DNA from 2 places in the Variovorax sp. HJSM1_2 genome. Region 1 is predicted to be linked to the other one. Evidence: predicted binding sites of a transcription regulator. Region 1 holds the regulator's gene; the other holds the start of a gene.
The links. Region 1 encodes FliA, which starts transcription of late flagellar genes. Its sites were predicted from a motif close to CTAAAGTTTNNNNNNNNNNNGCCGNTA; they were not measured.

Region 1 (8,685 bases):
GCTGGCCCCGGCCATCGTGCAGCAGATTTACGGCCCGGTGCGCGAACTGAACGTGATTGCCATAGAGCCCAGCCTGGAACGCATGCTGGTGCAAGCCCTGGGCAACACCGCCGGTCCGTCGCTGGACCCCAGCGTCGCCGAAATGCTGACCCGCAGCGCCGCCGACGTGGCACTGAAGCAAGAAGAACTTGGCGTGCCGGCCTGCCTGCTGGTACCCGACCCGATTCGCAATGCCATCTCGCGCCTGGTTCGCCGCGTCGCCCCGCGGCTGCAGGTGCTGGCGCACAGTGAAATTCCTGAAACACACACCATTCGCATCGGCCCTATCCTTAGAGGTGCACTCACATGAACATCAAACGCTTCCACGCCGCCACTTCCCGTGAAGCACTGGCCAAGGCCCGCATGACTTTTGGCGAGGGCACACTGATTCTCTCCAACCGCCCCACCGCCACCGGCGTTGAGGTGGTCGCCACTGCCGAGGACTCACTCGCAGCGCTGGACCAGGTGCACTCCAACATCCAGGCCGGCAAGATTTCGCAGAAAGCCGCCGAAACCCTCAGCCGCCCCAGCGCCCTCAGCAATTTTGCCGAGGAAGAAATCATGGCCAACGCCGTCGAAGACGACGTGGAGCAGCTCACCATGAGCACCTTGTCGTTCCAGGACTACGTGCGTGAACGCATGCTGCGCCGCCGCCATGAAGTAGAGCTCGACAGCGGCGACACCGGCCTGGGCAGCAATACTACATTTGCCGCCACGGCGCCCGCACCAGCCCCCGCTCCCGTGCAAACCGCCGCGCCACGTGCCAACCATTCGGCGCCATTTTCCCGGCCCACAACGAGGCCTGCGGCAGCACCATCGTCGATATCTTCGAACAATGCGCCTTCGCAGAGCATTGTCAAAGAGTTGAATGCCATGAAGGAGTTGATTGAAGAACGCTTCAATACCTTTGCCTGGCTGGGCCAAGCCAAACAGGACCCGATCCAATCCAACCTGATGCTCAAGCTGATCCGTGCCGGCTATTCACCCGCATTGGCCCGCGCCATCTTGGAACGTTTGCCTGAGGACACCGCGCCAGCAGAAGCCGTGCGCTGGTTGATGGACGTGCTGGAACGCAACCTGAAGACCGACGCAGCCGGTCAGTCGCTGGTACAGGAAGGCGGCATCTACGCCTTGGTCGGTGCCACTGGCGTGGGCAAGACCACCACCGCCGCCAAGCTCGCCGCGCAGTGTGTGCAGATGCACGGCGCCAACAGCGTAGGCCTGGTCACGCTGGACACCTATCGCGTGGCCGGTCACGAACAATTGCGCGCCTATGGCCGCATGCTGGGTGTCGTCGCCCATCTGGCCCACGACCGTGCTGCACTGCAAGATTTGCTGAGCCTGCTGGCGAACAAGAAGATGGTGCTGATCGACACCACCGGCATCGCCCCGCGCGACCCGCGCAAGCGTGACATGCTCGGCGTACTGGACCTGCCGGACATCAACCGCCTGCTGGTGTTGAACGCTGGCGGCCATGGCGACATGTTGGAAGACGTGCTGACCTCGTTCAAAACCACGGGCACACAACAGGCCATCCTGTCCAAGGTGGACGAAGCGGTCAAGCTTGGCCCTGCTCTTGACGCGGTGATTCGCCACCAGTTGGTGTTGCGTGGGGTGTGTAATGGGCAACGGGTGCCAGAAGATTGGGAATCCGCCGATGCCGGCAAGCTGATCCGCAACTCCATGCGCTCAGCGACCAAATCGGTTTTTGATCCCAAGGCAGCGGATTTGAACTTCTTCTTCTCACCCGCATCTCCTGTTGACTACAAGGACCGTGCTCATGCTTGAACCCAGCATTGACCAAGGGGAAGGACTCAGGCGCTCCATGCCACATGTGGGGCTGCGGGTCATTCCGGTGGTTAGTCGTGGAGAATCAAAAGCGGAACAACCGCTGCTGCTGCAGGTCTGCCTGTCGCTGCAGAAGTTCGGGCAATCGGTGGCCGTGCTGGATGGCACCGCCACCGAAACCGAAGACAACCCGGGCCTGAGCAGCCTGCTGAACCGTGGCAACTGGCTGGCCGACTTCCAACAGGAATCCGCAGCCTTACACATCATGCCGGCGCGTTTGGGGCTGAGCCAATTGGTGGCGCAGCGCAGCACCCACCACAGCAGCCTGCAAACGCTGACCAATCACCTGAAAAACTACGACGTTGCCGTGGTTTACGCACCTGCGGCACAGTTGATGGAATTGATGCCCGAAACCGCCTCGCGGCCGCTTCTGATGGTGGCGCCATTCAAGAAATCCATCGTGAATGGTTACCAGACCTTCAAGCAGTTTTTGGTGGAGACCAACATGACGCCTACGCTCGTGTCCCTCGTCACCGACGCACAAGGTTCGGCAGAGCGCCGCGCCAACTCGGCGGGTGAAACCCTGCAGCACTGCGCCCGCACCTTTCTGCACATGGACACGGAAGTCATGACGGTGCGCTCGTTCGCGGTGCGTGGCAAAGCCCGCCCGAACACCCCTAAGCTGGCGATGCGCCTGCTGGAAGACTCGTTCGCCGTGCACAAGGCTGGCTTTCGCACAGCCGCGGCCGAACCTCCGCTGCAAACCTGGCCAGAGGGATGGAGCCGCTGATGTACACAGCCAAAGGCCATCTCGATCGCGAACACATGATTCGCCAGTACGTGCCGCTGGTGCGGCGCCTGGCACATCACATGATTGCCAAACTGCCCCCCAACATCGAGTTGGACGACCTGATACAGGTGGGCATGATCGGCTTGACCGAAGCGTTGACCCGGTACGAAGTCAACCAGGGCGTGCAGTTCGAAACCTTTGCCACCCAACGCATTCGCGGCGCCATGATCGATGAGTTGCGCGAGGGCGACTGGATGTCGCGCAGCTCGCGCAAGAGCCAGAAGGACATTGAACAGGCGGTGCGCCGGCTGGAGCAAAAGCTCGGCCGCGTGCCTATCGAATCCGAGATCGCCGCCGAGCTCGACATGAGCCTGCCCGATTACCAGGAACTGCTGGGCAAGGTACGCGGCACCCAGTTGGTCTACCTCGAAGACATGTCCGGCGGCTACGATGACGAATCGGGCTTTCTGGATCACCATGTCTCCGACGAAGGTGAAGCCGACCCCATGCAACTGTTGCGCGACCATCGTTTGCGCGCGGCCCTGGTGGAAGCCATCAAGACCCTGCCCGAACGCGAGCAGCACATCATGAGCATGTACTACGAAAAAGATCTCAACCTGAAAGAGATCGCGGCTGTCCTGGGCGTGACCGAATCGCGCGTTTGCCAACTGCACAGCCAATCCATCGCCCGCCTGCGTGCCAAGATGCGCAGCCACTGAGTCTGTTGGGCGATCTCGCCGCTGGAGGCGCCAAGCGTTACGCCATAAAAAAAACGCCCTTGAAAATCTCAAGGGCGTTTTTGTTTGTGAAACAAATGCAATCGCGTCAGGTGGCCAGGGCTGTGTAGATGCGCGGCGGAGATGAACGTTTGCGGCTGGCCATCACTTGATTGGCGTAGGTGGTTTCGTCTTCACCCGGCAGGACCGCAGATAACGCACGGTCGACCACCACCGCACGGCGACGCACACCTTCGCGTTGACGGGCCATTTGCAAAGACAACTTTTCCATGCGCTCGCGCAAAGCCGGATCCAACATCGGCTTGAGGCCGGACTTGCCACGGGACACACCGGCCAGCGAAGCCACGGCATCACGCAAGGCCGCGCTGGCAGCCGTCAATTCATGCACATCACCCGAGACCAGGGCTTCGGACACCGCTTCAACCAAGGCCTCAATCCGATTCAAATCAGGGGTATCAGACAGTTGTGCGGTCATGTGCCGGCCCAGTTCTCGGTAGTTGTATTCAGTAATTGCGATTCACGCTGAGCATTTCGCTCGCGTTGGCCAGCAATTTGTCGGCGATCGCTTCTGCATCGACCTTGAAAGTGCCATTGGCGATGGCGGCACGCAACTCGGCCACCTTCTTTTCATCAAAATCGGCCGTCACGCCTTTGCTGGACTGCTCAAGTGAACGCACCATGGTCGATACCGATACAGATGCGCCGCTAGTGGTTGCGCGCACCCCTTCACGCGCCACGCCGGCCGGCGCCGCTTCTTTTTCCTGCACAACTTTCTTGTTGTCAGGCACACCAGCCAAGGCTGGCAATTCAGGGGTCTGTCCAATCTTCATCACACGCTCCGTAGTTCCCATGTGCGGGACCTTGTAGTCATGGTATCGACCATCTGGCGGCTTACTTTAGACATTTTCACTGCGTATACGCAATTTGTCTACATTTCTAATTTGATGGTGCGTGCATCCAAAACCACGCCCGACATTACCCGGCCATTTTCCATGCGCACACGTGCGGGTTGGCCGATCACGCCGGCCTGCATGGCTTGCCCATCCGAAGCCACCTGGAAACCATTGCCTTCAGCCACGACACGCACCTGGGCTCCGGCCTGGAACACTTGCGGCTGCTTCACCATATGAAATCGCATCGCCTGCCCAGGCATCAAAGCCCGCGCAGCCACCGCACCTACCCATTGGTCAGCATTGGCGACGATGGGGGAAAAATCTTCGGCCCAATCGATCTCGCCCTGCATGGCATCGTCCTGGGTGAGTACTGCGCCTGCGGCCACCGGTCCACGCAAGATCCAGGCCGGGCCATAGGCTTTGACGGTGATGGGCAAAAACACATTCCAGCGCGTCACGCCATCCACACAGCGCAGGCCAATGCGGCTTTTGCCCCAGAGCTTGCCACCAGTGGGCAAATAGGGTTCAACCTTGCCGCAGGACGCCAGGCGCAGACGCGAATCCAATGCGCCCACCGTGACCTCCATGCGCAGTGGCATGGCGTTGGTGGCACTGGATTGGGCCAGAGCGTCGTCCACCCATTGGCGGGTCGCGGCGGTGTAGCCGCCGTCTGCCGTTGCCGGCGGCTGCGCTTGCTGCGCAAAACCACTCAGCGCCGAGCCCGATAACGCCAACGCAGCAGCAAGCCCACGGGCCCAGGGCATGACTTTTGAAGATGTGTGCATAAAACCTCCTGGCGACACCGCCTGGACATCTGCCACAGAGTCGGCAAACCACCACACGGTCCCAGCACTATAGGGAGAACAGGCTGCGGCAAACCCTGGAACTGCACCGCATTCACCCCCCTCTTCGCCACTTCGCGCGAAGCTGGCGTTCCCATAATTTCCCCATCGCATCAGCGGACCACTCCTATGGCGCCGCTGCCGTGCAACTACTGCACAAAAGACCGCACATACGACCGCATTCAAGGGGAACACTATGCTGGACAAACTGGTTGGAAGCCTGGACATTCAAACCAAGGCACTGCTGCTGCGCGCCGAGCGCCAGCGCACGATCTCCAGCAACATCGCCAACGTGGATACCCCCGGGTATGTGGCGCGCGATTTCAAATTCGGCGATGCCATGGCAGCGGCCATGGGTGGCGGCTCCACGATTGCCGGAGCCAGCCAGACCGACAAGCGGCACATGCAGATCCCCAGCCCCGATCTCTCGGGTGCCAGCACTCTTGCGCTGGGTTACAGCGTGCAAAGCCAGCCCAACATGGACAACAACACCGTTGACCTGGACCGCGAACGCGCCAACTTCGTCGACAACGCCGTGCGTTATGAAGCCACGCTGCGCTTCATCAACGGCCAAAGCAAAACCATGCTCAGCGCCATCCAAGGCCAGTAAAGCACCTCATTTCAAACATCCAAGGAGCACCTCATGTCGATGTTTTCCATTTTTAGCGTCTCTGGAAGCGCGATCAGCGCGCAGTCACAACGCCTCAACGTTGTGGCCAGTAACCTGGCCAATGTCGACGCCGTAGCCGGCCCCGATGGCAGCGCATACAAGGCCCGCCGCGTGGTGTTCCAAACCGAACTGCTGGGCGCAGAAAGCTCAGCCGGCGTGCGCGTCAAGGAAATCACCGAGGACGACACCCCCGGCCGCAAGGTGCTCGACCCCAACAACACCCTGGCCGACGCTGATGGCTACGTGACCCACTCCAACGTCAACCAGGTGGAGGAAATGGTCAACATGATCTCCGCCTCGCGCTCCTACCAGAACAACGTCGAGGTCATGAACACGGCCAAGACCCTGTTGCTCAAAACCCTGCAAATGGGTCAATAAACAAAACAACAACCAAGGACCAAATCATGGCAGTCAATGGCATTAGCAGTTCGTGGGACACCGCGAGTTCCTCCAGCACCAGCTCGTCGTCCTCGACGATTGGTGACCAGCAAGATCGATTCCTGAAGCTGCTGGTGGCGCAGTTGAACAACCAGGATCCGATGAACCCTATGGACAACGCCGAAATGACCACTCAGATCGCACAGATCAACACGGTCACCGGCATCCAGCAGCTCAACGAAACAATGAAGAGCATGTCGGACCAATTCACCTCGCTGCAGGTCATGCAAGGCGGCACCATGGTCGGCCGCACGGTGATGACCGAAGGCGACACGCTCAACCTCGACACCGAATCGAAAACCGGTGGCGGAGCCTTCGACCTGGACGGCAAGGCCGCCAATGTGACGGTACAAATCTACTCGTCCTCCGGCAAGATGATAGGCACGCTGCCCATGGGCTCGCTGGAAGCGGGTCGTTACTCGTTTGCCTGGGACACCTCCACCTACAGCGGCACGGGCGACCTGACGTTCAAGGTGGTCGCCACCAATGGCTCCAGCGCCGTCGGCTCCACCGCGCTGATGTCCGACAAGGTCTTGTCGGTCGGCGCCGAAGACGGTGCGCTCAAGCTGTCGCTGCTCAAAGGCGGCACGGTCGACTACAGCGCCATCAAGGCCATTCTCTAAACCAACCTCTTCATCACCTCCATTTCTAACAGGAGTTCATCATGAGTTTTCAACAAGGCCTGTCCGGGCTGAACGCAGCCAGCAAGGGATTGGACGTCATTGGCCACAACATCGCCAACGCCAACACCACAGGCATGAAAGCCTCGCGCGCCGAGTTCGCCGAGCTCTACGCCAGTTCCCTGACCCAAGCCGCTGGCGGCGGCGCCGGCATCGGTGTGGTGGTGAATGCCATCTCGCAACAATTCACACAAGGCAACATCACCGTCACGGGCAATGACCTGGACGTGGCCATCAACGGCTCGGGCTTCTTCCAGCTGCAGCTCACCGACGGCAGCATGGCCTATGGCCGCGCCGGCAACTTCAAGCTCGACGAAAGCGGCAACATCATCACCAATGATGGTGCCAAGCTGATCGGCAACGTCACCGACCCCATCACCGGCGCCGTGCAAACCGGCGTGCCGCTGACACTGCCCACGGGCAAGGGTGTCGCGGGCACGGTCACGGACAATATTTCGCTAGAACTGAACCTGGACACACGCACGGCGATTGCCGCCAGCACCACACCGCCGACCGCCGTCACCACCTACGGCACTTCGCTCGACGTGTATGACACCCAGGGCGCCTCGATCCCCGTGGGCGTCTATTTCTCCAAGACCGCAGCCAACACCTGGGACGTCTACGCCGACTACTCCAAAGGCGGTGGCACCACCAGCGACATGACCACACCGATTGGCTCCGTCACCTTCGACGCCGACGGAAAATATGTGTCGTCCACACCAACTGACCCGTTATCGCTGACCGGCGTGCAAGTGGCCTCGAGTGCAACGGCCGCGTTCGACATTCCGCTGGACCTGAGCCGTCTGACGCAGGACGCCAAGTCGTTTGCCGTGACCGACATCACGCAGACCGGCAGCGCGCCCGGCCAATTGACCGGCATCAGCATCGCCGACAACGGTGACATCACCGCTCGCTTCTCGAATGGTGTGACGCAAATCGCCGGCTCCATCCAGCTGGTGAACTTCCGCAACGTGCAAGGCCTGAACCCGCAAGGCAGCTACTGGCTGGCCACGTCGGAATCGGGCGCACCCGTGCCCGGCACACCAGGCAACGGCAACTTCGGTTCGCTGCAGGCCGGTGCGCTGGAAGACTCCACCGTCGACCTGACCGCCGAGCTGGTCAACATGATGACCGCGCAACGCGCCTACCAGGCCAACGCACAAACCATCAAGACACAGGACCAGGTGATGTCTACCCTGGTCAACATGCGCTAAGCACGCGCCCTTTAGCAGTCACATAGAGGCCCCGCGCCATGGACCATTTAATCTACACCTCAATGACCGGTGCCGCCACCGCCTCGCAACGGCAGGCGGTGCTGGCCAACAACCTGGCCAACGTTTCCACCAACGGATTCCGCGCCGAGTTGTCGACCTTCCGTTCGGTGCCGCTGAATGGTCCTGGTTCGAGCACCCGCGTGTTTGCCCTGGAAGCCACGGCCGGCCACTCCAACCTGGCCGGCCCTATCCAGCGTACCAACCGCAACCTGGACGCCGCAGCCTCGGGCAACGCCTGGTTCGCGGTGCAGGGCCTGGATGGCACTGAAGCCTATACGCGCAACGGCACCTTTGAAATTTCGCCCGAAGGACAACTGGTCAACAGCAAGGGTTTGCTGGTGTTGTCCGACGGCGGCGCGCCGATTGACGTGCCCCAGGGCGCCCAAGTGAACATGGGTTACGACGGCAGCATCACCGCCACCGTGGAAGGCCAGGCGCCCACCAAATTGGGCCGACTGAAACTGGCCACGCCGGCCGATGACGAGCGCCTGGTGCGCAGCGACGATGCGCTGTTTCGCACCGCCACTGGCGAGC
Region 2 (8,685 bases), on a different contig from region 1:
CTATCTCTTTCATCGCCGCCAGCATCCTGTGCGCAGTCGGGCGCGGCATGCCCGACATTGTGGCGATCTGGGCCAGGGTCAGGTGTCGATTCACCGTCGAAAAACACTCCAGAACACCCATCATCTTGCCAATCGACTGGATTCTGCTTTTATCGTCTGAGTAAGTTTGCAGGGTCTTTGAATCAGCCATGGTCACCTGGTTTCCTTGTGGCTTCGGCCTGTTTTTACGCTGGGTCTGTCTTGCTGTTGTGGGCGCATCCATGCCTGGTGCGCGAGCAGCATTCTTCACGCCATCTTAGATCAAGAGTTTCCACGCCTGGAACGTCACGGGCTGAAGCCGCGGTGTGTGATTGCGGCCAAGGGCGATAGCCGCAATTTTGCTGCTGTACGGCCAGGCCATCTGAACTCAGCAGCAAGATGGCGGCATGTTTTGAAGAAATGGCCCGAGTGTCTTGAACCTGATGCCGTGTATTCGCGCGGCGGCTCAGCCCACCACGGTAGCCGTGCCCTGTGAGTCCACATGCACGATATGTCCACTAGGCGCGAGTTTGAACACCCCTGCCTCGTAAGCATGTTGAACCCGGCGTGATCGTTTGCCGAAGGTCAGGACCACCGAACCTTCAACTGCCCGGCCGACCTCAATCACCGCGTCCTCGAATGTCGCGAGTTGTCCTTCTACCTTTTGTTTGTCGTTGAGGCGTGCGCCCCAGACTTGAAGCGCATGCTGCAGCGCGGCTTGGGCCCGCGGCAGTTGCTGGTTCTTGTCGCCGTTGGTCTTGAGGTGTTGCACGACCTTTTTCAGATTGCTCTGCTCGGTCTCGGATTTACTGATCTGCGCCTCGATCTCCAGCAGCTGCGCTTCCAGGATGGGGTTGACGCCGACCTGCACCGTGGTCACACCGCTGGCGTCGTCCGCGCCGATCTGCGGCACATGCACCTTCATCATGGTGCGGGTATTGCCACCGACGATGCGACCGCGCTTCTGCGCCTTGATGCCCACAATGATCTGGTTGTGTGCCAGCAATTCGCTTTGCAGCACCATGTCGTCGACAGAGATGACAGTGCCCGCCGAAACCTCGGAGTTTTCGATAAAACGCGCAGCAACCGCCCCCGCGGCCTTGACCTTGGAATGGGCGATGATGCCGCTGTTGATCTGGATGTCGCCACCAGCGTCCAGCTCCGCGCCCTCCACCGTGCCGCGTACCACAATATTGCCCGTGACCTTGATCTTCATGTGGGCCATCACATCACCCTTGATTTCGATGCTGCCATCGAAACTGATGTTGCCGCTGTTCATGTCCACCTTTTCCAGGGACAGCACATCCTCCACCAGCATGCCGTTTTCCACACGCACGGGCTGACCTTTGACATCCGCCTCCAGCAGTTCGGCGTCGTCAGCAGCGAAACGCACACCCTTGAGCGGGCTGGCATACGGAGTGTTGATGCCCGGCGAAGGATTGACAGGGTTGCCGCGCACGTCGCAGCCCGCCACTCCGGCTGTGGCGGGATGGCGGCGCATCAAGGGTGCACCCGGCTGAACAAAGGGAATGTCGCCGAGTTCGCGGAAATCGATCAGGCCGTCTTCGTTGACTTTAGGGGCGCGGTCGGCAACTGTCTGCATCAGCAGCTCGAATGTGCTGTCTGCGCCGCTGAGAGGCGGCCTCTGAAAGGCGGCTTCTATCTTGGCCGGCATCACGGCGGCACACGCCTGCAGCACCGCATTTTCATCAATGCCAAAAACGACACCCGCCTGCTTCAAGGCGTTGGCCACGTCAACCACCGCCAGCCCCTGCCCGCCACGCGCAGGTGAAACCTGCAACCAGGCCACGGCGCCATCACCGGCGATCGTCACGGCCACTGAGGCATCGCGTTTTTCAGCGATGTCGATATCAAATGCGTCCGAGTGGTTGCCCCAGCGTTCGAGCAAGGTGTCAAGGCCGTCGTCCAGCACCATCCAGTCGCCGTGACCCGACTGGTCCAGCAGCTGGCGCACGTTGGCAGCGCTCAAGGGCGCGCGGTTCTCCCCCGCCGACATCTGTGCCAGCACGCGCCCGTCCCGCTCGGACAGCACCAGTCCGTCCCTAGCCACCTGGTTTCCTGGCGCACCATCCTGGCCTTCTTGATCTGGCATGAGAAAGCTGCTCCTTCGCTATTGAGATTGTTCTCGTATTGTATGTTTACCTATTAACTTTCCCGGGGGTAAGGGCTGCAGCATTTGCTTCGATACAGATGTCTTTCGGCGCTCCGAAAAAGACCTTTAACAGGGTCTTGTGCGGCCCGCCAGCAAAGCGCATATCGTTGAACGGATTTCTTCTTTGTGTGCCGCGATGCGGCTGTTTAGAGTGAAGCACTCGCACAAACACAAGGTTGAAAACAAATGGGTGCCAGAGAATTTACGGGCCATGCCCTGTCCGGTGCCGACGGCAGCCATAGGCACGAAGTCGACGTACTGGTGATCGGTGGTGGCCCCGCCGGCTGTTGGGCGGCGATCAGCGCCGCAGCCCAGGGCGCACGCGTGCTGCTCGCCGACAAGGGCTTTTGTGGCACCTCGGGCGCCACCGCACCATCGGGCACGGGGCTATGGCACGTGTCACCCGACGGTGATGCCCGTGCCTTGGCCAAAGCCAGCCGCCTGACCATGGGCGGCCACCTGGCCGAGCACGCCTGGATGGACCGCGTGCTGGCCCAGACCTGGGACAACGTGGAGCGCCTGAAAGACTGGGGTTATCCCTTTCCCAGCGATGACGAAGGCAAGTTGCGCTGCACCTCGCTGCAAGGCCCCGAATACATGCGGCTGATGCGCAAGCAGGTGAAATCATCGGGCGCACGCATACTCGACCACAGCCCGGCACTCGAGCTGCTGGTCGACACACAAGGCACGGTCGCAGGCGCCACCGGCGTGAACCGGCAAAGCGGCGACACCTGGGTGGTGCGCGCGGGCGCCGTGGTCATCGCCACCGGCGGCTGCGCCTTCCTGAGCAAGGCCCTCGGCTGCAATGTGTTGACCGGCGATGGCCAGTTGATGGCCGCCGAGGTGGGCGCGGCGCTGTCTGGCATGGAGTTCTCGAATGCCTATGGCCTGGGCCCGGCGTTTTCGTCGGTCACCAAATCCCTGTTCTACAACTGGGCGACGTTTTACGACGCCCAAGGCCAGGTGATAGAAGGCGCCGGTTCCTCACGTGGTCGCAGCGTCATCGCGCAGCAACTGCAGACTCAAGCGGTCTACGCGTGTATCGACCGTGCCGATGCACAAATCCAGGCCTGGATGCGCACCGCGCAACCCAACTTTTTCGTTTCATTCGACCGCCAGGGCATCAACCCTTTCACCCAGCATTTCCCCGTGAGCTTGCGTCTGGAAGGCACGGTGCGCGGCACCGGTGGGCTCAACCTGGTGGACGAAAGCTGCGCCACGTCCGTCCCTGGCCTTTATGCGGCAGGCGACGCCGCCACGCGCGAGTTGATCTGCGGCGGCTTTACCGGCGGTGGCAGCCACAACGCCGCCTGGGCGCTGTCGTCCGGCTTCTGGGCCGGCGCGGGTGCTGCGGCGTTTGGCAAAGATCAGCACGCCCACACCACAGGTGTTTTCCAACGTGTTTTGCAACGCGCGGGCGGTGTGGCGCTGTCCAGCCAAGGTGCCACGGCCTATAACAGCCAGGCGCTGGTGAGCGCGGTGCAGGCAGAGGTCTTCCCCTACGAACGCAACTGGTTCCGCGAAGCCGAAGCATTGCAGGCTTCATTAGGCCGGCTCGATGATCTGTGGCGCCGCCTGCGCCAAAGCGCACCGGCGGCCAGTGCGACGGAAGCGGTGCGCGCCCGCGAGGCTGCCGCCATGCTGGCCACCGCACGCTGGATGTACCGCAGCGCGCTGCAACGCACCGAAACCCGCGGCATGCACCGCCGCCGCGAACATGCCGTGCTCGACCCCGGCCAACGCCACCGCTTGCTCAGCGGAGGGCTGGACGAGGTCTGGGTCCACACACAAGCCGTGCGCGACGAGGTCGCCGCATGATAGAACTCATCAGCCCCGAGCGCTGCACTGCTTGCAACATCTGTGTCAGCGCCTGCCCTACCAACGTATTCGACGTGGTCACCAACGGCCCACCACACATCGCCCGCCAAGAGGACTGCCAGACCTGCTTCATGTGCGAGCTGTATTGCCCTGAAGACGCGCTGTATGTGGCCCCGATTGCGGATCGCCGCGCCACCGCCGAAGAACGCGAACCGTCTACACAGGCCCCGCTGGGCAGCTACCGCCACGCCATAGGCTGGGGCCGTGGGCGCCAGTCCACAGCGGCGGCTGATGCCAGTTTTGAACTTCTTAAACGCGCGCATTGATGCCATGAAACCTACTCTGACAACGCCTTCCACTACACGCTTTGCCACCCGTCGCCGCCTGCTGCTGAGCGCCGCGGGCGCAGCCGCCGCCAGCGCCCTGCCCGGCTTCTCCAGCGCCCAGACGGCCGACAGCAGTGTGCTGCGCCTGGGCTACATCGGCCCCGGCAAAAAGCCTGCGGCGGCCACCGGCTGGGCTCTGCAAAAGGGCTACCTGCTGCGCGAACTGGCGCCGCTGGGTATCAAGGACGTGGTGACGCGCAACTTCCCAAATGGCCCGGATCTGAACGAAGCCTTCTTTGCGGGTGCGCTGGACGCCGGCATCTACGGCGACACCCCCGCCATCGTGGCGCGTGCACGCGGCCTGGAGACACAACTGATTGGTTTTGATTCCGTGGGCTTGAACGTGTGGCTGCTGACACCACGCAACGGCGTGCGCAGCGTAAAGGAGCTGGATGGCCAATCGATTGGTGTGGCGCGTGGTTCTTACATGCACCGCTATGTGCTGGGCCTGCTGAAAGAGCACGGCTTGCAGAAGTCGGTGAAAGTGATCCACATGTTTCCACGCGACGGCGAGGCGGCACTCGACAAGGGTGTCATCGCCGCCTTTGCGGCGCAGATCGACACCGGCCCGCTGCTGGCCGCACGCGGCTACCCTGTCATAGACCAGGCCGAGCAACACCCCAAGCTGCGCGGCACCTCGGTGATCGTGGCGTCCGACAAACTGCTGGCGGCGCGACCCGGCCTGGCCGGCGCATGGACACGCGCACGGCGCGCGGCCCTGGCCGACATCGGCCGCGACAGCGAGGCCTATTACGCCTTCCATGCCGAGGTCAGCGGCTTCCCGGTGGACGTGGTGAAGATCTCGCACCCCTTGTCACACTTCCCCGAGGTGGCCTATCCGCCGGAAGGTGTGGCGCTGCTCGGCGAGGTGAAGAGTTTCTTGCTGGGCGAAAAACTCATAGAGCGCGACTTTGCACTCGACAGTTGGCGCGTGAACGACGCATAGAACGTGTGGACGATCTCACCAGGGGCACGGCGAGATCGTCCACACGTTTGAGGTGACGCGGAACAAGTCGCAGCATGATGCTGAGACTTGTTCGGCCTGGCTCTATGGCCTGGCTTTAGTTACCGGCAGCCAGCTTCTGGTCTATCCATTTAAACGCGTCCAGCACGTCGTAGTTGCCGGCATGTCCCTGGTCCCAGAACAACGCGTAGTCGACATCTTTGACCTTGGCATCGGCTTTCAGGGCGCGGCTGAGGTTGTAGGCCACGGTGAACGACGTGTCACGGTCACGCGCGCCCACACGCACGCGCCAATGCGTGGTGATGCCATCGGTCTTGCCGATGTAGGGTAGCGCGTTGATCATCTTGTACTGGTTCAGCAGATAGGCCTGCTGAGGGTTGTTGGCCCAGGTGTAGCCGGTGTTCTTCAAACCCACGTCGCTTTGCTTGGCATTGATGGCGTCTCCGCCATTGTTGTTGTTCCAGGCGAATTCGGTGAAGTTGGAATAGACCTGCGCAGCCGTGCCAAACAGGTTGGACTCGCCGCCGCTGTAATTGCCGTTGACCACGGCACCGGCCTTGGTGGTGTCGGCCGTGGCGGTTGCTGCGAGGGCGGCGGTCTGGCCTACTTGGTCAAAAGATGGCACGGCCTTGAGACGCGCCTGCTTGGCCACAAACTTCAGGTAGTTGGCCATGTCGAAATTGGTGACCGTGCCGCTCGCATCGACGTTGATGAAGTCGTTCTTGTAATAAAGGGTTCCGCTGCCGCCGGCGACCCCATTGGCCGCGGCGCTGCCAAAGCTGTTGTAGGCCACAAAAGCCTTGCCGGACTTGACATACGCGCTGGCTGCCTTCTTGATCTCGAGCTCCAGGGCCGCCAGCATATTGCTAGACGTCAGCGCCGTGCCGTCGTCGTTCTTCAGGCCCAGGCTGGCCTGGTAAGCCGTGAACTTGTTCATCAGTGCGCTGCTGCCTGCAGGGTCGGGGTTGGAGGCCCGGACCAACTCATTGCCGCTGGCGTCCACGATCAGCCCGGCCTTCTGGTCCGCCGACACCGCGGCGCGTGTGCCCACCACATTGAACATCCATTCGTAAGCCAGGTCGGCACTGCCCATGTCCTGAATCGGGCAATAGGCGACGATGGCGTAGACGCTGTCGCTGATCCCGCTCTTGCCATTGGTGTCTATGCCGGCTGCGCCTACGGCCTTCAGATAGGGCAGATAGTCGGCGCTGTCGCCGGTCGCACCTAGCTGCGTGCTTTGTGCGCCGCCGCCGCTGGTGCCGTTCACCACGATGCGGCTGGCGGTGCCGGGCATGAGGCTGTCGTTCAGGCGCAGGTAACGCACGGCGGCCTTGGCGTCCACAATCGCCGCCGGCGCCTTGCCCTGGTAAATGCCGTCATCGAAAACGCCTGCGGGCGCGGTCGCGCCTCGGCTGCGCGAAGCCATGTTGATGTAGACAAAGCCGCGGCTCAGCGCAGCGCCTCGCTTGTCGGTGTCGCTGTTGCTGACATAGCTGCCGCCGTTGACGATGTCGGCACCGGTGTAGTTGGCACTGGTAATGGGGCTAGTGCCGTCCCAGCCACCCTTGCCACCCTGGTAGCTGGCCAACCAGCCGGAGTTGTTGACGTTGAGCAAAATGGCGTTGTCCTGCTTGGCCGCATCGACTTCGCGCACGAAGATGTTCATGTTCTGGTAACCACAGGCCTGGTTGTCCACGGCACCGGCGGACTGGGTGGGCGCAAGCCGCATCGGTTTGCCGACGTAGCACACCTCGCGGTACCAGCGTACCGGTGTGCTCACGCCATCCAGCGTGACCGTGATGGTGGTGTACTTGGTCTTGTCAAAGGCCAACTGGCTGTCATAAACACCGGGATTGACAGTGTTGGCACCATCGCCGCCACCGCAGGCGGTCAGCAGGCCGGTGGCCGAGATCGCGGCGATGGCGGCCGCAAGTGCGCGATGTTTGAATTTTTTGTGCATATGCTTGTCTCGTTGGGAGTAATCGATTGAATGTGGGCTGTTCGGAAGCCCACAGGGCCACGCGGGCTGTTCTCAGGCTTGGGGTTCGGGCTGAAGGTCGGCTGTTGGCTGGCCTTCTTCGTCATCGAAGACTGCGCCTGGATGCTGCGCGTCTTCAGAAACCGCTCTGGGCGGCAGGCCGCATGCCCACGCGCTTCTTTGGTTTCGAGTCCATGACATGCAGATGACTTTAAGCAACCGGCCCGCGCCGCAGAAGATGGCGCATTTCGAGGCGCGATAACTGTCCGGCATCATGGTTTTCCATGGGTTTTCACCGGGCGAGGCAACAGGCCTGGTGTCTCGCGGCCACAGCCGCGGCCGGCCCGTTCCAACGGCCGCCCCGCCCGCCATCCGTCACACCAACTCAAAGAAATATTCGCTGGGTCGCGTCGCGCGTTCACGGATGGCCGGGCCCAGGACCGGCGCTGGGTCTGGCCCGTCGCGCGGCTTGAGCTGGCTGGCATGCGCCGCCAATGCGCGACACTTGAGGGCCAGCGTTGTATCGTTCAACCCAAAGGCCGCCATCTGCCGCCACGGCACCTGCGCGTGGCCAGGCCTGGCCCAGTGCCACATCCACACCGGCGCTTCCAAAAAGCGCAGTCCTTTCTGCGCACAGATGTCGGCGGCCACATGGCCCGTGGCTTCGTGGTCGGGATGTCCGTCCTTGCGCCAGGTGCTCAACACCACGTCGCCAGGCTGCAAAACAAGCTGCAGCGCGGATGCGAGTTTTTCGGAATGCGCCGCCACCTGCCCATCCGGCAAGCCAAGCCGCACAACCGCCGTGGGGCTCACGCCGAGTACCACCAGGCCCCGGCTGCTTTCCGCACGACGCGCCTGGGCCAGGGCATGGGGGGAGAATTTTTTCGATCCGGCATGGCTGGCTTCGCCATCCGTCACGGCCAGCACCAGGCAGGCGCCACCACGTGCCGCATGGCTGGCCAGCAGGCCACCACAAGCCAGCACCTCGTCGTCCGGGTGCGGCGCCAGGACGACAAGGCGCTGGTCTGCTCGCAGGACTTCGTCCAAGCAAAGCCTGGGCACGGCGCATTCGCCCAGCCACGCGCGCCAAACCGGCTCGGCCGTGCCCTCGCCCACAATCTGCCGCGTCTCGGCGTGGGCTTGCTCGGGTGCGATGTCCATCAACAGCCTATTGCCTAGACCGGTAGCGCCAAGCTCAGACCGGGGAAGCCGCGACCAGGTGCTCCGACAAAAACCATACCTGAAGCTCGTTGGTTCGCAACACCTCGCTGACCAGCAAATCGTCGGTGCCCGAATCGCCCGCATCGCTGGCTTTTTCTGCAAGCGCGCGCGCTTCCTTGATGATCAA

Region 2: ACFQ95_RS23720 (DUF342 domain-containing protein) is a predicted target of FliA. The motif match lies at 2,235-2,261, and genes of this name have one in related genera.

What each region holds. Positions count from the first base shown of each region.
Region 1 is NZ_JBMOXA010000011.1:149,090-157,774, reverse strand. It holds gene flhA (flagellar biosynthesis protein FlhA) at 1-349, shown strand, start outside; gene flhF (flagellar biosynthesis protein FlhF) at 346-1,827, shown strand; gene ACFQ95_RS14495 (hypothetical protein) at 1,820-2,617, shown strand; gene ACFQ95_RS14490 (RNA polymerase sigma factor FliA) at 2,617-3,336, shown strand; gene ACFQ95_RS14485 (hypothetical protein) at 3,443-3,829, opposite strand; gene flgM (flagellar biosynthesis anti-sigma factor FlgM) at 3,858-4,184, opposite strand; gene flgA (flagellar basal body P-ring formation chaperone FlgA) at 4,283-5,032, opposite strand; gene flgB (flagellar basal body rod protein FlgB) at 5,286-5,699, shown strand; gene flgC (flagellar basal body rod protein FlgC) at 5,733-6,137, shown strand; gene ACFQ95_RS14460 (flagellar hook assembly protein FlgD) at 6,164-6,820, shown strand; gene flgE (flagellar hook protein FlgE) at 6,862-8,091, shown strand; gene flgF (flagellar basal-body rod protein FlgF) at 8,130-8,685, shown strand, end outside.
Region 2 is NZ_JBMOXA010000035.1:25,682-34,366, forward strand. It holds gene ACFQ95_RS23715 (IclR family transcriptional regulator) at 1-190, opposite strand, end outside; gene ACFQ95_RS23720 (DUF342 domain-containing protein) at 485-2,131, opposite strand; gene ACFQ95_RS23725 (FAD-dependent oxidoreductase) at 2,378-4,009, shown strand; gene ACFQ95_RS23730 (4Fe-4S binding protein) at 4,006-4,335, shown strand; gene ACFQ95_RS23735 (ABC transporter substrate-binding protein) at 4,340-5,341, shown strand; gene ACFQ95_RS23740 (subtype B tannase) at 5,457-7,319, opposite strand; gene ACFQ95_RS23745 (PIG-L deacetylase family protein) at 7,713-8,498, opposite strand; gene ACFQ95_RS23750 (Dps family protein) at 8,533-8,685, opposite strand, start outside.